Regions from separate parts of the Paenibacillus sp. Aloe-11 genome, predicted to be linked through region 1. Evidence: predicted binding sites of a transcription regulator. Region 1 holds the regulator's gene; each other region holds the start of a gene.
What was found. The regulator Rex, encoded in region 1, represses fermentation and respiration genes when NADH is low (regulators of the CRP and FNR family bind a similar motif). The targets are predictions, from matches to a motif close to TTGTGAAATATTTCACAA.

Region 1 (3,663 bases):
CAAGCTGTTTACGGATGTCAAGGCAAGCCATCAGCTGTTGCCAAGCTACGAGCATCTGGTCATTGATGAAGCACACCATCTGGAGGAGGTCGCTGGCAAGCATCTGGGCATGCATATGAAATATTTCACACTCGTTCATACGTTGACCAGACTGTTCAAAGACAGCAAGAATGGACAGCTGCCTTCATTGCGTCAGCAGTTGGTGAAGTCTGGACATGAGAAGTCGGCAGATTGGGCTTCAATCATCGACCAGCTATATCCGCTTGTGCTGGAGGTCAAGGAAACATGGGATTTGCTGAGCGACAAGCTATTTGGTATGCTGCCGGAGCGAAGTGATGCGACACCGGGTGAAACAGGACAATTTTCTTCTCGTCTCAAGCCGTCGGCCAAGCCTGCCAAGTGGGATCAAGCGTCTGCGCTGGAAAATCAGTTAAATGTCACACTAAGCGAAATTTTGCGCAAGGGTGACAAGCTCATGCTGGACGTAAAGGAAGAATATGATGATTATGCGGCTGACAGCCTTATTACGGATATTACAGGACTGCTCAAGGATTTAGCCGGAATCAAGGAGAATTTGCGTCTCTTTATACGTCTTGATGATGAGACGACCGTCTACTGGCTTGAAGCGAGTGGGCAATTCCGCAGTAAATCATTGCAATTTTATGCAGTGCCTGTAGATGTGAGCCGCCAGCTGAAAGAAATGTTTTTTGACAAAAAAAGAAGCATTATTCTGACCTCAGCTACTTTGTCGGTGGATAAATCGTTTCAGTACATGACCGATCAGCTCGGTTTGCAGGAAGCTGCAGATGAGGGACGGCTGATGACTTCGCAGCTCCCGTCACCCTTTAACTACAGGGATCAGGTGCTGCTGGTCATTCCCCGCGATTTCCCGAGTGTAAAGGGCAGTGTAGGAGATGCGCATTTTGTTAATATGCTTGTCAGCTCGCTAGGCGCGACTGCACAGGCGACCCGGGGGAGAATGCTCGTTCTGTTTACCTCTTACCGTATGCTCCGGCAAGTGTATGAGCCGCTCAAAGAGGCATTGTCTTCCAGCGACATCACTGTGCTGGGACAGGGTGTAGACAGTGGGAGCCGCAGCAAGCTCACCCGGCGTTTTCAGGAGGCCAAGGCTTCTGTATTGCTGGGAACCAGCAGCTTCTGGGAGGGTGTTGATATTCCAGGCGAGGCGCTGACGTGTTTGGCCATCGTCCGTCTGCCGTTTCAACCGCCGAATCACCCGTTGCTGGAGGCGAAAAGCGAGCTGCTGCAGCAGCAGAAGAAAAATCCATTTATGAAGCTGTCTGTTCCACAGGCAGTCATTCGCTTTAAACAGGGGTTCGGGCGTTTGGTACGTACAGCGAGCGACCACGGGGTCGTCATCGTTTACGATACACGTGTCATCGAATCCTATTACGGAAAGCACTTTTTGTACTCATTACCGGGACCAAAAATGGAGCATATGCCGACGGAGCAAATGGTGCCCCGCATCTCTGAATGGCTCCAATCCGCCCCGGAGACTGAGGCATAACGGACGGACATGAGACATGTCCGTTACAATTAGGGGGAGCAAGTATGAAATCAGAAAAAATTTCTGAGGCAGTTGTACGGAGGTTGCCCGTATATCTACGCTATCTGAATGCACTGAACAAAAGGGAAGTGGCTACGGTTTCTTCCCAGGATCTGGGGCAAAGGCTGAATTTGAATCCGGCCCAAATCCGCAAGGATCTCGCATACTTTGGAGATTTTGGCCGAAAGGGTATCGGCTATGATGTGACTTATCTGATTGAAAAAATACGTCATATCCTAAAAATTGACCAGCAAATCAACGTTGCATTGGTCGGAGCAGGTAATCTGGGGCAAGCCCTCTCGAATTATAATGCTTACTTAAAAGACAATATGAAAATTGTAGCCGTATTTGATGCTGTTCCTGAGAAGACCGGAACGATGATCAATACGCTGGTCGTTCAGCCAATGGATCAATTGGAGGCGACTGTGAAAGAAAAAAATATTCGGATCGGGATTATTACTGTACCGGATTTCGAAGCGCAACACGTGGCCGACAAGCTGATTGAGTGTGGTATTGAAGCGATCCTGAACTTTGCACCGATCATTCTGAAAACCCCGGACAACATCCGGGTACATACCACAGATTTTACAACCGATTTGCTAAGCCTCGCTTATTATTTAGAGGATGGAAAGGAAGAATCGCAAGATGACAGTGAATAAATGGATGATTAAAAACGGCTCCTTTGCCGTAAACGGACCTGAAGCCGGGGTAATCCATGGCTATATGATTGTGGAGGATAGCCGGATTACTTACATTGGCGAGACTTTGCCTGCAGGAGAGGAAGATACAGAAGCATTTGACGGCAAAGGCTTGCTCTTTTTACCAGGTCTGATTAATACGCATGGTCATGCGGCGATGTCACTGCTGCGTGGGTATGGCGATGATTTGGCACTTCAAGTATGGCTTCAGGAGAAAATGTGGCCGATGGAAGCCAAATTTACAGCTTCAGATGTATACTGGGGTACTTCCTTGTCTGTGCTGGAAATGCTGAAAGGCGGTACGACGACCTTCCTGGACATGTACGATCATATGGATGAGGTGGCTCGTGTAGCTGAAGAGTCAGGCATTCGTGCGAGTCTGATGCGTGGAGCGATTGGATTATGCTCAGAGGAGGAGCAGCGAATCAAGCTGGCTGAGGCTGTGACTTTTGCACGTAACTGGCATGGCAAGGCGGATGGTCGCATTACAACAATGATGTCTCCACATGCGCCATACACATGTCCGCCTGCATTTATCGAAAAATTTGTACAGGCTGCGCATGATTTGAATTTACCGCTGCACACCCACATGTCCGAGACTATTGCCGAAGTTGAGCAAAACGTACGTGATTATGGCTTGCGTCCAGTTGCACATTTGGATAAGCTCGGCTTTTTCTCCCGTCCTTCGCTTGTTGCCCATGCCGTTCATTTGAACGACGAGGAAATAGCCTTGCTGGCTGAACGTGGTGTAGCGGTTTCCCATAATCCGGGCAGCAACCTGAAGCTGGCAAGTGGTGTAGCAAGAGTGCCTGAGCTGCTGCGTGCAGGGGTTACCGTTTCGCTCGGTACGGATGGTCCTGCCAGCAATAATAATCTGGATATGTTTGAGGAAATGCGTCTGGCTGCTCTCATTCATAAGGGAGTATCCGGTGATCCTACGGCAGTTCCTGCGAATGAAGCACTGCGTCTGGCAACCGAGTACGGCGCGAAGTCGATTGGTTTAAATGAGGTGGGAGTGCTGGCAGCAGGCAACAAGGCTGACTTTATCGCGTTGGATCTGAATCAGGCGCATTTCCTGCCGCGTACGGACCTTATTTCCCATGCTGTATACTCTGCAAGTGCCAAGGATGTGGCCCATGTGTGGGTAGACGGTCGTCAGGTCGTGAAAAACGGTGAGTGCCTGACGATGGACGAGGAACGCATCAAACATGAGGCACAAGCCGCCTTTGAAGGGCTGCTGTCGCGCTAATTCAGGTGTCACATCCCCTTAGAGAGGAAGCACAGGTTTTGAAAAATAAGAAAAAATGGATAGCGGTCGCTATTTTGGCCGTGATACTGATCCTGGTCAGCATGTTCTGGTATTATTCTTATGTTACGCAAGACCAGGTGGCCGAGAGG
Region 2 (3,663 bases), 150 kb from region 1:
TATCACCGTACCGGCAGGAACCAAAATTTTGGTCGCTGAGATTGAAGGGGTAGGAACAAAATACCCATTGTCCGCGGAAAAATTGAGTCCTGTACTGGCTTGCTATAAAGTAAAAAATGCTGAACAAGGTATTCAACGCGCTGCTGAAGTCGTAGAGTTCGGGGGCATGGGTCACTCGTCCGCTATTCATTCGAACGATGAGGACGTTATTGCCCGGTTCGCAAACCGTTTGCAAACAGGCCGTATCATTGTAAATTCACCTTCCACGCATGGTGCGATCGGTGACATCTACAACACCAACCTTCCATCGTTGACGCTCGGTTGCGGTTCGTACGGACGTAACTCAACTTCGTCGAACGTATCGGCAGTCAATTTGATTAACGTGAAAAGGGTGGCGAAACGGACGGTGAATATGCAATGGTTCAAAGTACCTTCCAAAGTTTATTTTGAAAAAAATTCGACTCAGTATCTTGCTAAAATGCCTGACATCACACGTGTAGCTATTGTCACAGACCCTATGATGGTGAAGCTTGGCTATGTGGATCGTGTCATTCATTATTTGCACCAACGCCAAACACCGGTAGCGATCGAGGTCTTCTCTGAAGTAGAGCCAGATCCATCGACAGTTACGGTAGAACGCGGTACTGAAATGATGAGACGTTTCCAACCGGATTGCATTATCGCACTGGGCGGCGGTTCCCCAATGGATGCTGCGAAGGGCATGTGGTTGTTCTATGAATATCCAGATACAGATTTCAACAACCTGAAACAAAAATTCATGGATATTCGCAAACGGATTTACAAGTACCCACGTCTGGGCCAAAAAGCACAATTCGTAGCCATTCCTACAACCTCGGGTACAGGTTCAGAAGTTACTTCTTTCGCGGTAATTACAGACAAAAACCTGGGCAACACGAAGTACCCGCTGGCTGACTATGAGTTGACCCCAGATGTGGCAATTATTGACCCTGTGTTTGTATATTCGCTGCCTAAAACAGCTGTAGCGGATACAGGTATGGACGTTCTGACACACGCCATTGAGGCTTACGTGTCCGTAATGGCAAATGACTACACAGACGGTCTGGCCATTAAAGCCATTCAATTGGTATTCCAACACCTGGAGCAATCAGCTCTGACTGGTGATAAGCTGGCTCGCGAAAAAATGCATAATGCTTCCACGCTCGCAGGGATGGCGTTTGCCAATGCATTCTTGGGTATTAACCACAGTCTAGCGCACAAATGGGGCGGACAGTACCATACAGCGCATGGTCGCACGAATGCGATCTTGATGCCGCACGTCATTCGCTACAATGCGAAAAAACCGACAAAATTCGCTTCGTTCCCTAAATATTCGCATTTTGTTGCGGATGAGCGCTATGCGGAGATTGCTCGCATACTGGGATTGCCTGCTCGCACCACGGAAGAAGGAGTTAACAGCCTGATCGAAGCGATCCGTAAGATGAACAAAACACTCGGTATCGAGGAATCGTTCCAACAACTCGGTTTCGATCCGAAGGATTTTGAAGCACGTGTAGATTATTTGGCTGACCGCGCTTTTGAGGATCAATGTACAACTGCGAATCCGAAGCTGCCGCTGGTTACTGAATTGGCTGATGTATACCGCAATGCCTTCTACGGACGTTTTGACCAATAATATAATAGGTATGAAGAGGCTTGTAACAAGCATTTTCCTATTCAATACCACTACAGGCTCTCTTTGATAGAGGGCCTGTTGGCTTGGGAAGGGAGGTGAGTGAGAAGTTTACAGGATCAGGCGGGAGCAAGGGAAAAATAAAGTGACATAAATCACTCATATTGTGATTTATATCACATACTGCACTCTGTCATTATTCTACAATAAGAGTGTAAGAAAGGTCCCGACACTGAGCTAAGGCATCGGTGAAAAGGCCGGGATAAAATAGTGAAAAAAATCACAAACCCGGAAGACCAAACAATTTGGAGGGATTTACATGTCGGTGATTGAGAGAGATTTACAAGGACAACAAGCTGGCTGGAGAGGTTTTAAAAAAGGCAAATGGATGAAAGAAGTCAACGTTAACGATTTTATCCAAACCAATATTTCACCTTATGTAGGTACTGAAGAGTTCCTGGTTGGCCCTACTGCCAACACAACTGCACTGTGGGATATTGTATCTGATCTTACTAAAAAAGAGCTGGCAAACGGCGGTGTACTTGATGTAGACGTGAATACGCCATCTACTATTACTTCACATAAGCCGGGTTATCTGGACCGGGATAAAGAACAAATTGTTGGTGTGCAAACAGATGCACCATTCAAGCGTTCCTTGCAACCATTCGGTGGAATTCGGATGATGATTGATGCATGTAAAGCCTATGGCTTTGAAGTGCCTGAAAGCATTATTGATATATTCACGCATATCCGTAAAACGCACAACCAAGGTGTGTTTGATGCCTACACGGATGAAATGAGAGCAGCTCGTAAAGCTGGTATTATTACTGGCTTGCCAGATGCATACGGTCGTGGTCGGATTATTGGTGACTACCGTCGTGTAGCTCTGTATGGAGTAGACTTCCTGATCCAAGATAAAAAGCTTCAATTGAAAAGCCTTGAAGTTGACGCTATGGAAGAGGACGTAATTCGTCTGCGCGAAGAAATTTCCGAACAAATTCGTGCTTTGAATGAATTGAAACAAATGGCTGCTGAACATGGCTTTGATATTTCAAAACCAGCTAACAATGCGAAAGAAGCTTTCCAATGGGTATATTTTGGCTACCTTGCGGCGATCAAAGAACAAAATGGCGCAGCAATGTCCCTGGGACGTGTATCTTCGTTCCTTGATATTTATACTCAACGTGATCTTGAAGAAAACGCGCTGACAGAAGAACAAGCTCAAGAATTGGTCGATCATTTTGTCATGAAGCTGCGTATTGTTAAATTCCTGCGCACACCTGACTATAATGAACTGTTCAGTGGAGACCCAACATGGGTAACAGAATCTATTGGTGGTATGTCTGTCACTGGAGAAACTCGTGTTACCAAAAACAGCTTCCGCTTCTTGCACACGCTGTACAACTTGGGGCCTGCTCCAGAACCTAACTTGACTGTGCTGTGGTCAGAACAATTGCCTGAAGGGTTCAAAAAATATTGTGCAAAAGTTTCTATTGAAACCAGCTCCATTCAATATGAAAATGACGATCTGATGCGTCCAATCTATGGCGATGATTATGGTATTGCTTGTTGTGTATCCGCCATGAAAATCGGTAAACAAATGCAATTCTTCGGTGCTCGCGCCAACTTGGCTAAAGCTCTGTTATATGCTATTAACGGTGGTAAGGATGAAAAATCCGGCGTTCAAGTAGGACCTGAATTCCCAGCCATTACAAGCGAAGTGCTGGATTATGAAGAAGTGTTGAGCCGCTTCAAACCTATGATGGAATGGCTGGCAAAACTGTATATGAACACATTGAATGTGATTCACTACATGCATGATAAATACAGCTACGAACGCATTGAAATGGCGCTGCATGACCGTGATATTCTTCGTACCATGGCTTGTGGTATTGCTGGTCTGTCAGTAGCAACTGACTCCTTGAGCGCTATTAAATTTGCAAAAGTAAAACCAATCCGTAATGAAAAAGGGATTGCTGTTGATTTTGAAATCGAAGGTGAATACCCTTGCT
Region 3 (3,663 bases), on a different contig from region 1:
ATTCATCCCCGGATCAGCTGGCTGACATGGGTGTAGTGACCAAGATGCTTCATGATGTGACGAGTGTAGATACAGCCGGCAAAACGCTGCGTGCACGTAATCTCCAAACAGGTGAAGAATTTACGGACACATTTGATAAATTGATTGTGACGACAGGCTCTTGGCCTATTATTCCGAAGCTGGAAGGCATTGAGCTTGATCATATTTTGCTCTGTAAAAACTATAATCATTCGAACGAAATTATTGAGAAAGCCAAGCACGTACAGAACATCACAGTGGTCGGAGCCGGATACATCGGTGTTGAGCTGGTGGAAGCTTTCCAAATGAACGGTAAAAACGTAACGCTGATCGACAGCGCTGATCGTATATTGAATAAGTATTTGGATCATGAGTATACAGACCGGATTGAAAATTCTCTGAAAGAACACGGCATCAAGCTGGTACTGGGTGAAACCGTGAGTCGATTTGAGGGAACGAATGGCAAGGTGAGCAAAGTCGTGACCTCCCAAGGAGAATACGAAACAGAGCTTGTTATACTTTGCATCGGCTTCCGTCCTCAAACAGACTTGCTCAAAGGTCAGGTGGATATGCTGCCAAACGGTGCAATCATCGTGGACAATTATATGCAAAGCAGCTGCCCGGACGTGTTTGCAGCAGGCGACAGCTGTGCAATTCGCTACAACCCAACAGGCAAAACGGCTTATATCCCACTGGCGACGAACGCGGTTCGTATGGGTACGCTGGTGGCACGCAATCTGGTACAGCCGACAATTGCCTACATGGGAACTCAAGGAACCTCGGGTATTAAAATTTATGAAGACAATATTGCAGGAACAGGTCTGACGGAAGCGGCGGCAATAGACGAAGGAATGAGTGTCGAGGCCGTAACCATTGAGGACAGCTATCGCCCTGAATTTATGCCAACCTCTGAAAAGGTGCTGCTGAAAGTTGTATATGAGCGGGAGACACGGAGAATTGTTGGGGCTCAAATTATGTCGAAGGTGGATTTGACACAATCCATTAACACTCTATCTGTGGCCATTCAAAATCATATGACCATTGACCAACTGGCCTTTGTCGATTTCTTCTTTCAGCCGCATTATAACAAGCCTTGGAATTTCCTGAATGCAGCCGGATTGCAAGCATTGCCTTCGCTAACTGAGCGAAAACCAGTTACCGTATAATTCGATTTGTCTGTGACATTGTTCATAAGTTTGTCAACAATCTGCGACGTATGAACGAATCCTTATAGTACAATATAGAGAGCATAAGGATTAGGGGGAGTAGATAATGGGTTTGTTTTATATCCTTTTTCTTGTAGTTGTGGCGGCAATCGGTCTCGGTGGAGTTCTTTGGTTCTTGGGAGCAGTTGAAAAGGAAGAATATAATTAATTATAAGTGCTTAGTGGCGCGGTAGACGCATTAATACACGAAAAACAGTCCTTGATCCAAGGGCTGTTTTTTTTAATAACTACAAAAGTGATTTTTTTCACAAACTTAATCACTGATTTTAAATAAAATATGAAAAGAAGAATATAAGAGTAAAAAGATGTTAAAGGAGCGGGAACATATGGCAAGCTATAAACCGGGGCAAATTGCCGAAAAGACGGTGGAAACAGGAGTAGCCAAAGCGAACAACCCGTGGACTGTGTCAGTGGTATTGGGATTTTTGGCAGGCGCATTCATTGCACTCGGGTTTTTGCTGGATATACGTGTTATTGCAAGCGCACCTAAGGAATGGGGGAGTATTGCTACCTTTATAGGAGCCGCTGTGTTCCCTGTAGGACTGGTATTAGTATTGATCGCCGGCGGAGAATTGCTGACCGGCAATATGATGGCTGTCCCTTTGGCGAGATGGGCAGGACGGATTAAGACTGGCGCCATGCTTCGTAATCTGGTCATTATTACGCTCAGTAATTTTGTTGGTGCGTTATTTGTTGCATTTTTCTTTGGCCATGTGCTGGGTCTGACAGAAGCGGGCCCTTATTTGGACAAAGTAGTGGATATGGCAGGTCATAAGCTGCATGATAGCTTTTTGCAATCGTTTATATCTGGTATCGGATGTAACTGGCTGGTAGCGCTGGCTGTATGGCTGGCGTATAGCACGGATTCAATAGGTGGAAAAATTATGGGGATTTGGTTCCCTACTATGGCCTTTGTTGCTATCGGCTTTCAGCACGTTGTGGCCAATATGTTTCTCATTCCGGCGGCTATCTTTGCAGGCCATTTTTCATGGGTAGATTATATCATGAATTTTATTCCGGTCTGGCTGGGGAATTTGGTTGGAGGAAGCCTGTTTGTGGCTGGGGCTTACTGGTTAGCCTATTTGAAAAAGCCGCATTCCGATGCACATCCAGTGAGCGGAACTCAGACTACTTCTTCGGTTACTCCCAATCCGTTGAGTGATCGCGCTTGATTAGTTACTGTTGACAGAATCGAACAAAGCAAATCCGCCATGACAGGTCCGGGGGAACGAAACCTGTCATGGCGGATTTTTTTGGGAGTGGTCCATGATTTGGCATGGAGGATGAGTGTGCTCTCGTCCATAATGCCTTGATCTCTTTTACCCCTGGTAAGCAATGATGAAACAGGCTAATTGTGATTTTTTCGAAAATCCGTTTTGCTCTATGCAGCAGGCGGATTTTTTGGCTCTTTCGGTCGGAAGCTGCTTGGCAAAATCCTTCTCTTGCCATAGTTCATAGCTGTAGATATGATAAGTACAGTGTAATTTTTGGAAACGGTAACGGAAAGGAGCATCAACATCATGGACTATCGCAACAGCGCGCCTTCTGAGGCTACGCTTCAACCAGACTTACAAAGGGGGCAGCAGATGACGGATCAGGCCGATGGTATTTTTCCGGCTGTGTGTCCGCTAGATTGCCCAGATACGTGCGGGCTCCTGCTTCACAAGGAAAATGGAAAAATTGTCAAGGTAACTGGCAACCCGGATCATCCTATTACAAAAGGGGCTATTTGTAATAAAGTTCGCAATATGACAGAGCGGGTATATGACCCTGAGCGGGTGCTCTATCCGCTGAAGCGTGTAGGCCCCAAAGGAGCAGGGAAATTTGAACGAATTAGCTGGGAAGAGGCAGTCGATACCATTACAGGTCGGTTCAAGGAGCTGATTCGTACGGACGGCCCGGAATCCATACTCCCCTACAGCTTTTATGGCAATATGGGCGTATTGAGTGTGGACGGAATGGATCGCCGTTTTTTCAATGCGCTGGGCTCTAGCCAGCTGGATCAGACGATTTGCAGCGTAGCCGGGAATGAAGGCTGGGCATCTGTCATGGGTTTTAAAGGGGGCACCAGCCCGGAGGACACAGAGGATGCAGACCTGATTATTGTATGGGGTGGAAATGTCATTAGCACGAACATGCATCAGGTAGTATTGGCCGAGAAGGCGCGTAAAAAAGGCGCCAAGGTGGTTGTTATTGATGTTCACCGTAACCGGACGGCGCAATGGGCGGATTGGTTCATTCCTTTATACCCGGGAACGGATACGGCGCTCGCGTTGGGAATAATGAACGTGCTGTTCGAGCAAGGGCTAACGGACGATGAATTTTTACGCCGCTACACGGTAGGCCATGAGGAACTACGCGAGCATGTTAAGGCGTACACCCCGGAGCGGGTTGCACGTATCACGGGTGTACCTGTAGC

Region 2: a site for Rex is predicted at 1,816-1,833, ahead of pflB (formate C-acetyltransferase). Genes of this name have one in related genera too.
Region 3: a site for Rex is predicted at 1,478-1,495, ahead of WG8_RS23600 (formate/nitrite transporter family protein). Genes of this name have one in related genera too.

The regions. Positions count from the first base shown of each region.
Region 1 is NZ_JH601056.1:53,908-57,570, reverse strand. Features, by position in the region: gene dinG (ATP-dependent DNA helicase DinG) at 1-1,528, shown strand, start outside; gene WG8_RS13670 (redox-sensing transcriptional repressor Rex) at 1,573-2,226, shown strand; gene WG8_RS13665 (amidohydrolase) at 2,213-3,514, shown strand; gene WG8_RS13660 (cell wall elongation regulator TseB-like domain-containing protein) at 3,553-3,663, shown strand, end outside.
Region 2 is NZ_JH601056.1:206,878-210,540, reverse strand. Features, by position in the region: gene adhE (bifunctional acetaldehyde-CoA/alcohol dehydrogenase) at 1-1,654, shown strand, start outside; gene pflB (formate C-acetyltransferase) at 1,971-3,663, shown strand, end outside.
Region 3 is NZ_JH601078.1:11,238-14,900, reverse strand. Features, by position in the region: gene WG8_RS23605 (FAD-dependent oxidoreductase) at 1-1,184, shown strand, start outside; gene WG8_RS23600 (formate/nitrite transporter family protein) at 1,571-2,416, shown strand; gene WG8_RS23595 (molybdopterin-containing oxidoreductase family protein) at 2,765-3,663, shown strand, end outside.